3 regions of the Bradyrhizobium sp. USDA 326 genome follow, and region 3 is predicted to be linked to each of the others. Evidence: riboswitches for the same ligand, from Rfam matches in the RefSeq annotation. Region 3 holds a riboswitch; each other region holds the start of a gene.
The links. A riboswitch is a leader RNA that binds a small molecule or an ion and turns the genes downstream of it on or off. The one in region 3 is predicted to bind cobalamin.

Region 1 (5,138 bases), 1.4 Mb from region 3:
CGGCGCGGCCGTTTTCTGGCTGCTTTTCGCGACCAGTTCCGTGGGAAGGAGGGCGATTGCGGCCACGGCAACGAAACACGCGAGCGAGCGTAGGCACTGGTTCATTCGATGGTCCCCCTGCGAAACCACTACAAACCAAGGTCCGCGACGACATGCGGCTTGAGAATCGAAATATCGAACGATGCCGGGGCATCGTTCCGCATTTCTAACGCTGTCGCAACAATGCGGCAAAAAACGGATGCGTTGCGGGAACTGCCGCAAAGGAGAAAAGGCCAGGGCCTGTTAACCCGTCGTTAAGGTCGGGCTCGCCCGGCGGTTGCATGGTACGGGACGCCAGGAGGACCAAGATTGCGCGTGTTCCCGCAGCCAGTCCGGTGTATGGAGTTCCCTCATTCCGTTCTTTTGGCCTTTGCCTTCCGCACCCATGCCGATTTTCAACCAGTCGATCCGGCGCAAGATCGTCGGCATCGCCCTCGGACTGATCGTCCTGATGCTGGTCACCTCGATCCTGTCGATGGTGATGTCCAGCCAGGTCGGCGTCCTGCTCGATGAACTGACCAACCGTTACATCCCGGCCTATAGCCATCTGGCGCGCGCCAGCAGTCGCTCGCTGGAGCGGGGGCTGGCGCTGCGGCGGATGGTCATGACCCGGATGGAGGCGCCGTCGGATGAGGAGGCCTATACGGCGCGCCTTCGCGACTTCGAGCAATCGGACCGCAAGATCGAGGAGGAGGCTGAGGCTGCGCGCAAGCTGATCAACGCGATCATCGAGGACCCCAGAACGTTTTCCGACAATGCGGCGCTGGCGCGAATCGATCTCCGCATCGACACCGCCGTTACCGAGCTGCGGCGTGACCTGAGCGAGGACCATGCGAAGCTCCTCAAGCAGGTCGACGCCAAGCAGATGGCCGAGGTGCGCGGCACGCTGGAACACATCGACGTGGCGCGTGAACAGTTCAACCGGAAGATCGATACGATCCGCGGCGATATGCTGGCGCAGGTCTACTTCTCGACGTCGCAGGTGATCAGCCGCCAGCATCAGACGATCATCGTTTCGGGACTCGTGACATTGCTCGCGGCGATCGTCGGATTTGCCTTCGCGCTGCTGGTGTCAGGCGGCATCACGCGTCCGGTGCGGCTGCTGCTGGCCGGCACGCGCGAGGTCGAGGCGGGCCGGTTCGACAAGCCCATCGCAGTCTCGACGCAGGACGAGATCGGCGAGCTCGCCGCGGCCTTCAACCGCATGATCGAGCAGTTGCGGCAGAACGAGCGCATCCGGGAGACCTTTGGCCGCTACATCGACCCCAAGGTGGTGCAGGGACTGATCGAGCGGCCGGAGGTCGCAATCGACGGCGAGCGCCGGGTCATGACCATCATGTTCTGCGACATGAGCGGCTTCACCTCGATGAGCGAGGGCATGACCCCGCGCGGCCTCGTCAAGGTGATGAATCACTATTTCACCATGATGTCCGGCCCCATCAGGAGCAATCGCGGCGTCATCGACAAGTATATCGGTGACGCCATCATGTCCTATTGGGGACCGCCTTTCGTCGAAGAGGACGAGCAGGCCCTGCTCGCCGGGCTTGCCGCCGTCGAAATGGCCGACCAGGTGCCCGCACTGCAGAAGCAGCTGCCCGATCTGCTCGGTATTCGCGCTATGCCCGCGCCGTGCGATCTGCGGATCGGCATCGCCACCGGCGAGGTCCTGACCGGCAGCATCGGCTCCGAGCTGATGATGAGCTTTACCGTGATGGGCGACGCCGTGAACCTCGCCTCGCGCCTGGAGGCCGTCAACAAGGTCTACGGCACCCGCATCCTGGTCTCGCAGGCGACTGCGGACGCGATTGGATCTCGCCTCGAATTGCGCGAGATCGACCGGCTTGCGGTCGCGGGCCAAAGCGCGCCGCAGACGATCTTCGAAGTGATGGCGAGACCGGGCGCACTCTCCGATGCGCAAGTCAGTTTGCGCACGCACTATGTCGAAGGTCTCGCCGCCTATCGCGCCGGGCGTTTCGACGACGCCCATGCCGCCTTCAACGCGGCGCTCGAGGCGGTCCCCGGCGACGGTCCCTCGCGCGCGATGCTCGGCCGCATCGCGCAGTTCGCGGCCAATCCGCCGGATGCCAATTGGGATGGTGCCTGGCGGCTCGAGCAGAAATAGGCTGCCGCGGAATAATTGATGCTACCCCATAACGATGTTCGCCGTGACGTATTTCCCGGATTTAGGTTAGCTGTCCTTGTGGCGTTTGACGGGGACACGCCGATGACAGAACTTCAGGACAGGTTGGAACGGTTCGAGACGCTCAGCGCCGAATGCGAGCTGATCGCCAAGCTCGCCACCGACGGCACCAAGCGCGAGTTCTATCTGAGGCTCGGGGAACAGTATCGCCAGCTGGCGGTGGATATTCGGCAGGCGATCGCGACCACGGCTGCGGCCTGAGGCCGGCTGAAATCCGTTCTTAACATTTAGCACGCATTCTCGCAGCACGCGCATCGCTGATTGGCGGTGGCTCGTGGTGGGAAGGTCGGGGTTCGTTGCAATGCAGCGCACCTCGCGAGTGTCGTCGTGCTGTGCCTGACAGGGCAAGTCCCATGCGCCTCGTTGCGGTGATCATATTCGCGCTCATGACGGCGGCCTGCGACCAGGAGCGGGATATCACCGGCTCGACGACGTCGAGCTGTCCGATGCGAAACTACAGCTACAATCCACGCGACATGAGCCAGTGCGTCAACGCCTGCAGATCGTGCGATCGCGGCACAACGGTCACGTGCACGACCTCCTGCACCCTCAAGGGGGCTCGCTGAGCGGATTGCCTTCTGCGTCGCAGGGATCGTAACCGCGCCATCCCAAGCCTCCATCGTTCCCGCCGTCTCGACTTGAGCTCGAGGGCGACACCGTCGCCGAGGTCGGCGGCCTTGCCAAGGTATCGCTATGCCAATCTCAATTGGATGAAGGCCGGCGTCGTCGTCGAGGTCGAGATCGACAAGGTCGGCTGCTTGCGCAATGCCATTGCCGACGAAACCCCCGAGGTCTTGTAGGAACATGAGCAGCTCGCAGGCTTTCAGCGGAGTTTGCGCTGACGGTGCCGAGGCACCGGAACGATTCACATAGGATAGTCATTGGAAGCAGTGGGAAGGACGCGGAGTCCGATGGAATGGGTATGCTCGATCCCGGCCGGTTCCTGGTGTCGTGCTCGCATTGCGATGCCTGGCCGATGGCCGCCAACGTGAAACGTTCAAACTGGTCGGCATCCCCGCATGAGGTCCGTTTCGTCTGCACGCGCTGCCGGCGCGAAGAGACCGCGATCGTCTCGGCCTCCGGCGAGCTGACCCCGATCAAGCGCCTCGACGTTCCGCCGCGCGATGTCGCTGTCGCCTGGGCTCAGGCCCAGCGCCCGCGGGGACGAACATAGGCGCGGGGCATTGCCCGATCCGTCTGGGAGCCGGCCGATCGCGCTTGCGGCCGAGATGCCAGCAGTCGATTGACTCCCGGCCTGGGCGCCCCCTAGATTGGCCGGTGACGGTTCTCCTTACGGAGATCAAAAGGGAACGTGGTGCGAGATGCCCCGGCGCGGGGATCTTCTCAATGCCATGGCTGCCCCCGCAACTGTAAGCGGTGAATCTCTCGTCCTGTGCCACTGGGAATCTCGGTCCTGGGAAGGCGACGTAGAGGTAACGACCCGCGAGCCAGGAGACCTGCCGTCAGCCGTGGTCACACGCGAAGATGTCGGTCGGGGAGTACAGACATCAGCTTCACCGGAGCAATCGATCGCTCCGCCGTAAAGCCTCGTTCGCTGTGACGTGCCACTGACGTCATGCCGAGGTTATGATTTTGTCCCGTTTTGTCACTGCCTGCCGGCGCTGCTGCGCCGGCATCGTTGCGGCCGCTTTCTTCTATTCGCTCGATCCCTCCATCGCCCACGCACAGCAGGCCGGTGCCGAGCAGCTGCCGCCACTCGAAGTGACCCAGCCTGACGATCAGAGCCGTACGCGGGCCAGGGCGGCCGGCGACGGCGATGCGGGGAGGCGCCGGGCGAGGCCAAATGGTGCGCCGAGCGGGACCGGCTCGTCCGGCTCGGGCAGTGGAGCCGCCGCCGGCAATGACGGCATCGTCGGCGCGGCCACGACCGTCATCACGGCTGCGGACATCGCCCATGCGCCGTCGCAAATCCTGGCCGAGATCATCGCGACGCAAGTTCCGGGCGCCCAGATCACGACGTTCTACGGCGGCCAGATCGGTGCCAAGACCAGTGTCGATCTGCGCGGCTTCGGTGCCCTCGCCACGGCCAATACGCTGGTGCTGGTCAACGGACGGCGGCTGAACGACATCGACATGGCGCAGGTGGACCTCTCCACGATCCCGCTCAATGCCATCGAGCGTATCGAGGTCACGCGCGGCAATTCCGGTGCGGTGCTGTATGGTGACAATGCGGTTGGCGGCGTCATCAACATCGTCACCAAGAACGGCGTCGACGGCCCGCCCGCGACAGCGCGCATCGAGGCCGGTTTCGGCTCGTTCAACACTGGGCTCGGCAACGTCTCGACCGCGCTCAATTCCGGTCCGTGGTCGACCTCGTTCCACGGCAATGCCGTCAGGACCGACGGCTACCGCGACAACAATCGCTATTCCCAGGAGAACGGCGTCGGCAATCTGAACTACACGATGCCTGGCCTGACCGCCTTCCTGACCGTCGCCGGTGACAATCAGGAGCTGCGACTGCCGGGCGGCCGCACCGTGGATCCGTCGATCGGTCTCGACGAGCTCGCGAGCAACCGGCGAGGGGCCAGCACGCCTTTCAACTACGCCAATCAGCAGGGTTTTAGCGCGACCGCGGGCTTCACGAAAACCCTGGTCAACGGCGTCGATCTCATCGTCGACGGCGGCCTGCGCGACAAGAAGCAGCAGAGTGCGTTCTTCTCGAGCCCGACGCCGGTTCCGGCTTTCTTCACGTCGACCTATGTCGACGCCGATCTGACGACGTGGTCGATCACGCCGCGGCTCAGCGTGAAGAGCCTGCTCTTCGGAATGCCGTCGCAGTTGCTGACTGGCGTCGACTATTACGATGCGAGCTTTCAGCAGAACCGCGGCGCCGGCCAGGGTCTCGCCCCCTGGCACAACTACGTCCTCAGGCAGCAGA
Region 2 (5,138 bases), 1.7 Mb from region 3:
CGCCCCTAACTTCCCTAGCCAGCGACAGCGTCAATTGGCTGAGCTGGACATCCCCAAGCAGAAGAGACTGGGCATGTCGAGGGGCTTGCATTCTTCGTGCCAGGCAGCAGGCAGAGATTTGCATGGGTTTTATGTCCCTCTTGTCCACTTTCCGACCTGCGCACGGTTCGATGTTTCCATTCAGTGTATCGGCCGTAGCTCGATGCCAAGTGCCTGATGAGAATCGGGAGTGCGTTTGCCGTCATTGAACCGTGTGGTTCGCTATAGTTGCCCGTCGGCGTTCGGCCTACATGATGGCTGGCGATACGAAGCCGACTTAATCGACGAACTTTGAAGTCTGGCTGGCACGAAAATCAACCTGCTCGCCGCGTATGTGGCTAGATTGCGCCGCCTGCCTTGACGTGTTCAATGGGGATCCTCTAGTCGAGAAAATAGCTGGCCAGCGGATGTGCTGGGCGAACCGCTGGAAGTCGGAAGCCGCATCGAATGCATTCTGCTCGAAACGGCGGTAATCGCCGCCGCGCGGGCTGGTTTTGTCCCTTTCATTGATGGGGCGGGCGGCGTCGCCTCAAGGCAGCTCCGAGTCTCACTCCCACATCTGAGACAAGGACATCTCTGATTGCGACAGCTCTGTTTAGAGAATCATAGAGATGCACGGTCATTCGCCTACTAGATGTCTCAGATTAGCGTGCCACAAAATCTGAGAGGTTGACGGAAGAGTCCTCCTGCCGATAATCGAACTCGTCGAGGTTCTCCGAATCCCGCTTGATCCGGAGCTAAGAGGGAAGCCGGTCCAAATGCCGGCGCTGCCCCCGCAACTGTGAGCTGCGAGCTACTGTCCAACGATGTCACTGAAGCCCGCACGGCTTCGGGAAGGCCGGACAGCAGCGACGACCAGCGAGCCAGGAGACCTGCCCCGACGATAGATTGGTCCACGGGCGGGGTGTCTCGGTGGTGCGCCAAGCAGCCGTCGCGCGCGCGACTTCCTCTGCCTGCGTCCGCCATGGCCTCTGTCCCCAACAGGGGTTTACACTATGTCTCTTCTCTCTCTTCCGGTTGCTACGCTCGGTACGCCACGCATCGGTCCAAGGCGTGAGCTCAAATTCGCTCTTGAAAGCTACTGGGCGGGAAAGATCAGCGAACAGCAATTGCTCGAGGACGCATCCGGTCTGCGCGCAGCGAACTGGGCCCGTCAGAAGTCTCTCGGCGTTACGATCATTCCGTCGAATGACTTCTCGCTGTATGATCAGGTGCTCGATACAAGTGTCATGGTTGGTGCTATCCCGGAGATCTACGCCTCGAAACGAGAATACGTTTCCCTCAAGACGTACTTCGCCATGGCTCGCGGATCACAATGCGACGACCAGGATGCGAGTTGCGGTCTGGGGCCGCGGAGGTCTGGCGCACCCGCGCAGGAAATGACTAAGTGGTTTGACACCAACTACCATTACATGGTTCCCGAGTTTTACAAGGGACAAGCGTTCAGACTTTGCTCTCGCAAACCCATTGAAGAGTATGAGGAAGCAAAGGCTCTTGGCTTTCAGACCCGCCCTGTCCTGATCGGGCCGATCACATTCCTAAAGCTCGGCAAGAGTGCCGATAGCGCGTTCCAGCCCCTCTCCCTACTCGATGATCTAATACCGGTCTATATCGAGGTTCTGCATGAATTGGCCGAACGAGGGGCAAGTTGGGTTCAATTTGACGAGCCCTGCCTGGCCCTTGATCTGGATGAGGCGGCGCGAAAATCATTGCTACATGCCTATAACCGGTTCGCAAAGGAGGGACCGGCTATCAAAATCATGGTTGCCAGCTATTTCGGCGAGCTAGGCCACAATCTGGATACCGCATTGAGCCTCCCGGTTTCCGGTCTGCACCTCGATCTGGTCCGAGCGCCAGAGTTGTTGGATCAGGTCATCGCTGTCGGCCGAAGTGACCTCGTCATGTCGCTCGGGGTCATCGACGGCCGGAATGTATGGCGGTCGAACTTGTCGTCGCTCCGTCAGCGGATGGAGCCCGCGATTGCGAAGCTCGGCAAGCACCGTGTACAGCTCGCCCCATCCTGCTCGCTGCTTCATGTGCCAGTGGACGTTGAACTCGAGACCGGGCTCACGTCCGACGTCAAGAGCTGGCTTGCTTTCTCGGTTCAGAAGATGCGTGAGCTTGCGATCCTGGCGCGAGCACTCGCTGGCGACCAGAATGTCGAGCTCGCTCTCGCCGATTCGGAATGCGCTGCGACTGCCCGGCGGACTTCGCCCAAGATCCATGATACCAATGTCGCTGTGAGGATGAGGGCGATCGACCAGACAATGCGCCGGCGCGCCAGCCCATTTGTCCGTCGTTCCGAGATCCAAAGGGAACGCTTTGGACTACCAACGTTTCCCACCACGACAATCGGATCGTTTCCGCAGACCACAGAAGTCCGAAATGCTCGTGCGGCGCATGCGCGAGGTGCGATGAGCGACGAACAATACGACGAGTTTATCAAGGAAGAGATAGCCCGCGCCGTACGTTGGCAGGAGGACATCGGTCTTGACGTCCTCGTGCACGGCGAATTTGAGCGCAATGACATGGTGCAGTACTTTGGCGAGCAACTCGCCGGCTTCCTATTTACCAGGAATGGATGGGTACAGTCTTATGGTTCGCGCTGCGTCAGGCCTCCGATCCTGTTTGGCGATGTAGTGCGGTCGAAGCCGATCACTGTGGACTGGTGGCGCTACGCGCAATCACTAACTAGCAAGCCAATGAAGGCGATCTTGACCGGACCGGTCACGATCCTGAACTGGTCGTTTGTTCGCGATGACATTCCTAGAAGCGAGGTCTGCCGCCAGCTTGCGCTCGCGATCCGCGACGAAGTCCGCGATCTCGAGAATGCCGGTGCAGCCATGATCCAGATCGACGAAGCTGCACTCCGGGAAGGATTGCCATTGCGCCGATCGGCGTGGAAGGCATATCTCGATTGGGCGGGAGATTGCTTCCGCATTTGCTCATCGGGCGTTGCCGATCAAACGCAAATCCATACACACATGTGCTACTCGGAGTTTAACGACATCATCGGTGCAATCGCTGCAATGGATGCGGATGTCATTTCGATCGAAACGTCGCGGTCGAAAATGGAGCTACTGGACGCATTCAGCAAGTACGAATATCCAAATCAAATCGGACCGGGCGTGTACGACATCCACTCTCCACGCGTTCCGGAGGTGGGCGAAATGAAGGAGCTGATGGTGCTGGCTCGGACGCGTTTGCAGGAATCGCAGCTCTGGGTCAATCCGGACTGCGGCCTAAAAACTCGCAATTGGGAGGAGGTTCGGCCTGCCCTAACCAACATGGTCGTTACCGCCCGCGAACTGCGTGCAGCATCCGATCCGCAAAACCATTGATCCCGCGCTCGGGTCTGTTCTCGACCAAGCGAATTCGCTTGTGCTCATTTGCGTTCTCCACAATCTCGAGCAAGCCTTGGGCCAACAAAAATGCCTAGCCCGGCTTGGTGGTCCGAACGAGGTGCACCCGGAGGAACGACGCAGACGCGTCGCGCTACTTGGCCGAGAGAGAATAGCCGACGGTTCATCAAGGTGAGAACATTCGCCGAAAATATGGACTCATATCGACACGTTTATCGTAGCTCATTATGACGTGGTAAGCGATCGTTGGTTTGAGATTCAGAATCTACACAGAGGTGTGTCGCTCGCGAGTACATTAGGAACGGTTGCGACAGCAATGCGAGGAGTGATGCCGGACGGTCACCGCACGCCCCCACCATAATCGGTCCCGCTCGGACATGTTTCCCGTCAGGCGCTCTCATGCGATGAACTCTACATAGTGTCCGACGAGAGGACGCCGAAGCCAGTTCCTGCCTCAACTCACGCCAATCTATTTTGCAGGATCGCCGCCGCTATCCGGGCCAGATACGCCAATGCGTCGGCTGCACGGCGACGTGCTCTCCGGTATTCGCGTTGATCCATCCGCCGAACACCCGGCGACAAGGAAAGATCACCCGGTGAATTGAATTGCCCTCGATCACGGCAATCTCCAGATCCTGATCGAAGGGCGGCGTGATTTCGAGCCGCTCCCAGATCGAATCGCCACTGGATCCTGGACGAAGTTCATCGCTGCGAGCTGACAAATGCAGACAACCTTGTGAACATTACGAACATCGCTTGGCTTCCGCGCGAACAGGCTCTGCCCGACTCGACCGGACGGCGCGCGGTCTCTATGGCGTGAGCCGCGGCAGAGGGCAATCGGCCGTGGCATCGTTGGTACGGAACACGATCCGCTCGCGAACCGAAATATTTGGATTTCTGCCGGGAAACAAGGCCTGAGCTTCCGTCAAATCGATCTGGGTCAGCTCAATACCTCGGCTGTTGGTATTTGTAACTGTTCTGCACGAACTAAACTGGTCTGCAGCTCCGGCAATCCGGCCCGGAGCGGGGTAAATGGTCCGGCTTTCTGTCATGTCACGTCTCTTGTTGGTGAGACATCTCCGTGTTCTGCAGCGTCATCGCGTGGGTGTGCAGGCGACCTCAGCCGCGCTCTCGCGCGCGTAGCACGCGCTCCAGCGAGAGCGCGAAGAATTCGGTTGACACCATTAGGATGGACGTAGCTTCGCTCCGAGCCCATAATCGGGCTTGTCCGCAGGTCGATAAAGTAGACGCCATCGCAAGCGGCGCAACTTATCATGTGCAGGTCATTGACCCGCGGCTCGGCTGCGCCCGGAAGGAGTCCTAAAAAGTGATCGCTGGTAGCCGGACATGAAGGCATCATAGGCTCAAGTCGTTCTTTCCGCCATGCGTCTGACCTTACTAGAAGATCACTTCTATTAGGACGCAGCCGCCGCAGCATTGATGCGGGTCAAAAGGCTGGTCCGTCCGGGAGTGGTTGAGCTCGAGCGGTCGCTACGTGCCGCAGACGCTCGCGTTGGCAGTCGACATGTCCGAACTCGGGCGTCCGCCAGGGCCTGGCGCTCTCTGCAACACGCCAGCGTGTTGATTTGAGGCGCAACTCACGCTTCATGGGCTACGGCAGCATTTTTCCTCATTGCTCCGTGCACGCGGATGGTCAAACGATTGTTCGCCTTTCATTGTCGGTAGCCTTGCCGAGGCTGATCCACCCTTAGGGTTTGGCACTGAAATCCGAACCTG
Region 3 (5,138 bases):
CGGGATAGTTCGACAGCACGACCCCCAGCCGCTTCTCTCCGGCCGGCGTCTCGGCAAGGCGCCGCCAGGCCGCGACGCGCGCGGCGACGGCCTTCACACGCTCCGCGTCAGGCGTGTGCGCCAGATGCGAGAATTGCAGATCGGGATCGCGCGTCGCGGCAGATTTGAAACTCACCACGCCCGCGAACAGGCGGCCGTCGACCTCGGGCAGCACCACATGCATGGCGAGGTCGCCCGGCGACAGGCCGCGCAGCGAGCCAGCCCAGTCCTCGCGCCGCGCCGTCGAAAGCGCGACCTGAAATACCGGACATTGTGCAGCATCGAACGGCGTCTTGTCGTCGTCGCTCATTGCCGAGAACGCCGTCGCATTAACGATCGCCGCGGGAGGATTCTGCGCGAAATGCGCGCGCAACCAATCGGCGACGCCTGCACTCTTCAGCGAGGTGACGAACACGCCAAAAGCATCAAATCCCCTCTCGCGCAGCGCCGCAATGAGGGCATCGACCGGGCCGGTATCCGTAGCGGTGAGATAGGAGCGGTAGAACGTCACCAGCGCGCGCGGCTTCTCCTCGGCACCGGCCGGCGCAGCAATGACACCACGCGCAGGATCATAAAAGCCCATCTCGGGCACGGTCATCTCGCCGACGACCGGGCCGGCATAGAGGCCTGAGGCCAGCGCGAGCTGCGCGATCGCAGCTTGCGCCGCGACCGGACCGCCGGTGTCGCAGAGCACCTTGAGCCGACGCAGCGTCGAAACCGGCAACGTCGAATACGAATCGAGCCGCGTGTCGTCGCGACCATCGGCCGGCAGCACGGCCAGCGCGATGTTGCGGTCCTTGGCGAGCTGTTGCAGGGCGGCGAGGCCGTACGGCCAGTAGGACTCGCCGCCGATCAGGCGCACCAGGATGCCGCGCGCCTGCGACAGCGTGCGCTCGATATAGGTGTCGACCGACAGCGGATGACGAAGTTCGGAAAGATTGGCAAGCCGCAGCGACGGCAGGCTGTTCCGGCCACGCCGCCAGCCGGCCGCGAACGCCGCAAGATCGGAATCCGAAAACGAGAGCACCACGAGATCGGCCGGGTCCTGGCCGATGTCTCTTGGCGTCGCGGTCTCCTCGAGACCGCGGCTCTCGCGGAAGACGACGTGCATCAGATACCAAGCCCTGACCTGATCGCGGCCTCGTCGATATCGCCATGCTCGCCGATCACGACGAGCTTGGACTGCCTGTGACCCGCGCCCCATGGCTTGTCGAACTGGTGGCGCACGCGCTCGCCGACCGCCTGCAGCAGGAGGCGCATCGGCTTGCCCGCGACCGCGATATAGCCCTTGGCACGCAGCACATTCTGCTCGCGCGCAAGACGCTGCACGGATGCGACCAGCGCATCGACGTCGGCGACCTCCGGCAGATCGATCACGACCGAGGCAAAATCATCGTGCTCGTGGTCCTCTTCGCCGTCATGATGCGAGGGACGCGCGGCGAGATCGTTCTCCGCGGCGGCGCCAAGGCCGAGAATGACGCGCGCATCGATCGCACCGTCGGTGACAGGGAGCATCGGCACGCGGCGCGGCATCTCGGCGGCGATCGCCGCCTTGGCGGCTTCGATCCCGGCGCTGCCTGCAAGATCAGCCTTGGTCAGCAGCACGATGTCGGCACAGGCGATCTGGTCCTCGAACACTTCCGACAGCGGCGTCTCGTGATCGAGATTGTCGTCCGCCGCGCGCTGCGCTTCGACGGCAATCGGGTCCGGCGCGAAGCGGCCGGCCGCGACGGCCTCGGCATCGGCCAGCGCGATCACGCCATCGACCGTGATGCGCGAGCGGATCTGTGGCCAGTCGAACGCCTTCAGCAGCGGCTTTGGCAGCGCCAGGCCCGAGGTTTCGATCAGGATGTGATCGGGCCGCACCGGGCGCGCCAAGAGTTGCTCCATGGTCGGAATGAAATCGTCGGCCACGGTGCAGCAGATGCAGCCATTGGCGAGCTCGACGATGTTCTCCTCCGGACAATTGGCGTCGGCGCAGGATTTCAAGATTTCGCCGTCGACGCCCTCGCTGCCGAACTCGTTGACGAGCACGGCCAGCTTCTTGCCATTCGCATTGGCGAGCAGATGTTGGATCAGCGTGGTCTTGCCGGAACCGAGAAACCCCGTGACCACCGTGACGGGGATTTTGGCGAGCGAGTTCATTCGGCGGCCTCCGGCACGACGGCAATGGGGGGAATGCGGGCAAGCGACTGCTTGCGGAATATTTCCGGCCTGCTGCGCCAGGGCACGAGGCCATCCGGCGCCGCCGCATAGGCCGCAGCACCTGCGACCACGTCCTGCGCACTCGTCTCCGACAGGCGGCCATAGACATAGGACCAGCGGCCGGGCGCGCTGAGCGCGACCGAGCAGCCCTGGCTGCAGGCCGACAGGCATTCGACGGGAACCACGCTGACGCTCTCGGGCACGCCGGCCTCGAGGATCGCGCCATGCAGGCGCTTGCCGGGCGTTGTCTCGCCCTCCCCAAGCGTCTGGCCGGCGCGGCAGGTGATGCAGACGTAAAGTGTGACGGTCATCGCCTCTTCCAGGATAAACAGCGGGAGGCGAGAGGCACACGGACCTTGGCTCAAAGGGCCCGTTTCCCCGTCGCGGAACACCCCGTCCGCCGGTCCAAAACTCTTCGCGCTGGCAGGTCTCCCGGCTTGCGGAGCAGGGCTTTGCCCTTCGATCCCCGCCTTCCCGATTCCCGCGGGAATCAGTGGCTTCGGGCATCTCTCCGGTCACGGTCGCGGGGGCGGCTGCATTTTGGACCCAAATCTTGCCGATTCGGACCCTATCGCATTCCCTCTTCGCCTGTCATAGGACAGGAACCAACGCCGGGCCACCATTTGCCCGTGACTGCCACTTGTCAAGCCGAAGGACTGGTACGATGACGCCTGAACCGGACACCCGAACGGGCGAGGAAACCGACGCCCGGCACGCCCAGAAGATGGCGAAGAAGAAAGCCGCCCGGGACAAGATCATGGCGACCAAGAGCGGCGAAAAGGGCCTGATCATCGTCCACACCGGCAGCGGCAAGGGCAAATCCTCCTCGGCCTTCGGCATGATCGTCCGCTGCGTCGCCCATGGCTTCCCTTGTGCGGTGGTGCAATTCATCAAGGGCGCCTGGGATACGGGCGAACGGCGCCTGCTCACCAGCCATTTCGGCGATCTCTGCCAGTTCCACGCGATGGGCGAAGGCTTCACCTGGGAGACGCAGGACCGTGCCCGCGACATCGCCGCCGCGCGCGCCGGCTGGGAGAAGGCCAAGGAGCTGATCCTCAACGAGCGGCTGCGGATGGTCGTGCTCGACGAGATCAACATCGCGCTCCGCTATGACTATCTCGACATCGCCGAAGTCGTCGAATTCCTGACCACGCAGAAGCCTGCGATGACGCATGTCGTGCTCACCGGTCGCAACGCGAAGGACGAGCTGATCGAGATCGCCGACCTCGTCACCGAGATGACGCTGGTCAAGCACCCGTTCCGTTCCGGCATCAAGGCACAGGCCGGCGTCGAGTTCTGAGACTCTTCGACGATGACGCGCGCATTGATGATCCAGGGAGCCGGCTCGGACGTGGGCAAGTCGCTCATCGTCGCCGGCCTTGCGCGTGCCTTCACGCGGCGCGGCCTGCGCGTGCTGCCCTTCAAGCCGCAGAACATGTCGAACAACGCCGCGGTCACGGTCGACGGCGGTGAGATCGGCCGGGCCCAGGCGCTACAGGCGCTCGCCGCCGGCGTCGAGCCGCACACCGACATGAACCCGGTGCTGCTCAAGCCCGAGACCGATGTCGGCGCGCAGGTCGTGGTCCATGGCAAGCGCATCGCGACCGCACGCGCGCGCGACTACGCGGAGATGAAGCCGTCGCTGATGGGCGCGGTGCTGGAGAGCTTTGAACGGCTTAAGGCGCGCTCTGACCTGGTGCTGGTCGAAGGCGCCGGCAGCCCCGCCGAGGTGAATTTGCGCAAGTCCGACATCGCCAACATGGGCTTTGCCCGCAAGGCGAATGTGCCGGTCGTGCTGGTCGGCGACATCGATCGCGGCGGGGTCATCGCCCAGCTGGTCGGCATCAAGACGGTGATCGACCCCGACGATGCCGCGATGATCTCTGGCTTCGTCATCAACAAGTTCCGCGGCGACCCCACCCTGTTCGACGACGGCTACAATCTGATCGAGCAAAAGACCGCATGGCGCGGCCTTGGCGTGCTGCCCTGGTTTCCGCGCGCCGGCGAGCTGCCGGCCGAGGATGCGCTGGGCCTGAGTGACGCGCGAAAGCCGGGCCGATGCAAGATCGCCTGCCTCGCGCTATCGCGCATCGCCAATTTCGATGATCTCGATCCCCTCAAGCTCGAGCCGGGCGTCGATCTCGTGATGGTGCGCCCGGGCGAGGCGATCCCGGGCGACGTGCGCCTCGTCATCATTCCCGGGTCGAAATCAACCCGGGGCGACCTCGCCTTCCTTCGTGCGCAGGGCTGGGACATCGACCTGCTCGCCCACCACCGCAGGGGCGGCCATGTGCTCGGCCTCTGCGGCGGCTATCAGATGCTGGGACGCAGCGTCGCCGACCCCGAAGGCATCGAGGGACCTGCGGGCGACACGCCGGGCCTCGGGCTTCTCGATGTCGAGACGGTGATGAGCCCGCAGAAGACGCTGACGCGGGTTGCGGCCGTGCATGCCGTCACGGAGCAGCCGATCGAAGCCTACGAAATCCATATCGGCCACACCGACGGCCCCGATCGCGCCCGCCCGTTCGCGAAACTGAACGGCGAGCCGGAAGGCGCGATCTCGCAGGATGGCCGCGTGCAAGGCAGCTATCTGCACGGCCTGTTCACATCGGATGATTTCCGCAAGGCCTACCTCGCCAAGCTCGACATTCCCGCGGGCGACGAGCCCTATCACGCCAGGGTCGAGAGCGCGCTCGAAGCGCTGGCCGATCACATCGAAAAGCATCTCGACGTCGAAGGCCTGCTCGCGCTAGCGCGCTAGGGCCTCGGCAAGGCGCGTCCATTCGGCTTCGCTGCCGGGAAGCCCGAGGCGCAGCCATGTCGGCTGTTGCGCGAAGACGCGGGACCAGATGTGGCTGCGCGCCAATTTCTCCTGCGCGGCGAGTCCGTCAGGC

Region 1: it holds a riboswitch for cobalamin, as region 3 does, so the genes downstream of both, ABIG06_RS32385 (TonB-dependent receptor) here and ABIG06_RS25630 (DUF1636 family protein) in region 3, are expected to answer to the same signal.
Region 2: it holds a riboswitch for cobalamin, as region 3 does, so the genes downstream of both, metE (5-methyltetrahydropteroyltriglutamate--homocysteine S-methyltransferase) here and ABIG06_RS25630 (DUF1636 family protein) in region 3, are expected to answer to the same signal.

What each region holds. Positions count from the first base shown of each region.
Region 1 covers NZ_JBMGQA010000001.1:6,867,502-6,872,639, reverse strand. The annotation lists gene ABIG06_RS32410 (transglycosylase SLT domain-containing protein) at 1-105, opposite strand, end outside; gene ABIG06_RS32405 (adenylate/guanylate cyclase domain-containing protein) at 425-2,161, shown strand; gene ABIG06_RS32400 (hypothetical protein) at 2,264-2,440, shown strand; gene ABIG06_RS32395 (hypothetical protein) at 2,917-3,039, shown strand; gene ABIG06_RS32390 (hypothetical protein) at 3,156-3,413, shown strand; cobalamin riboswitch at 3,505-3,718, shown strand; gene ABIG06_RS32385 (TonB-dependent receptor) at 3,833-5,138, shown strand, end outside.
Region 2 covers NZ_JBMGQA010000001.1:3,805,679-3,810,816, forward strand. The annotation lists cobalamin riboswitch at 731-933, shown strand; gene metE (5-methyltetrahydropteroyltriglutamate--homocysteine S-methyltransferase) at 1,035-3,380, shown strand; gene ABIG06_RS17870 (hypothetical protein) at 3,893-4,123, opposite strand; gene ABIG06_RS17875 (hypothetical protein) at 4,211-4,453, opposite strand.
Region 3 covers NZ_JBMGQA010000001.1:5,461,702-5,466,839, reverse strand. The annotation lists gene cobN (cobaltochelatase subunit CobN) at 1-1,150, opposite strand, end outside; gene cobW (cobalamin biosynthesis protein CobW) at 1,150-2,184, opposite strand; gene ABIG06_RS25630 (DUF1636 family protein) at 2,181-2,555, opposite strand; cobalamin riboswitch at 2,650-2,869, opposite strand; gene cobO (cob(I)yrinic acid a,c-diamide adenosyltransferase) at 2,909-3,544, shown strand; gene ABIG06_RS25620 (cobyric acid synthase) at 3,557-5,005, shown strand; gene cobD (threonine-phosphate decarboxylase CobD) at 4,994-5,138, opposite strand, start outside.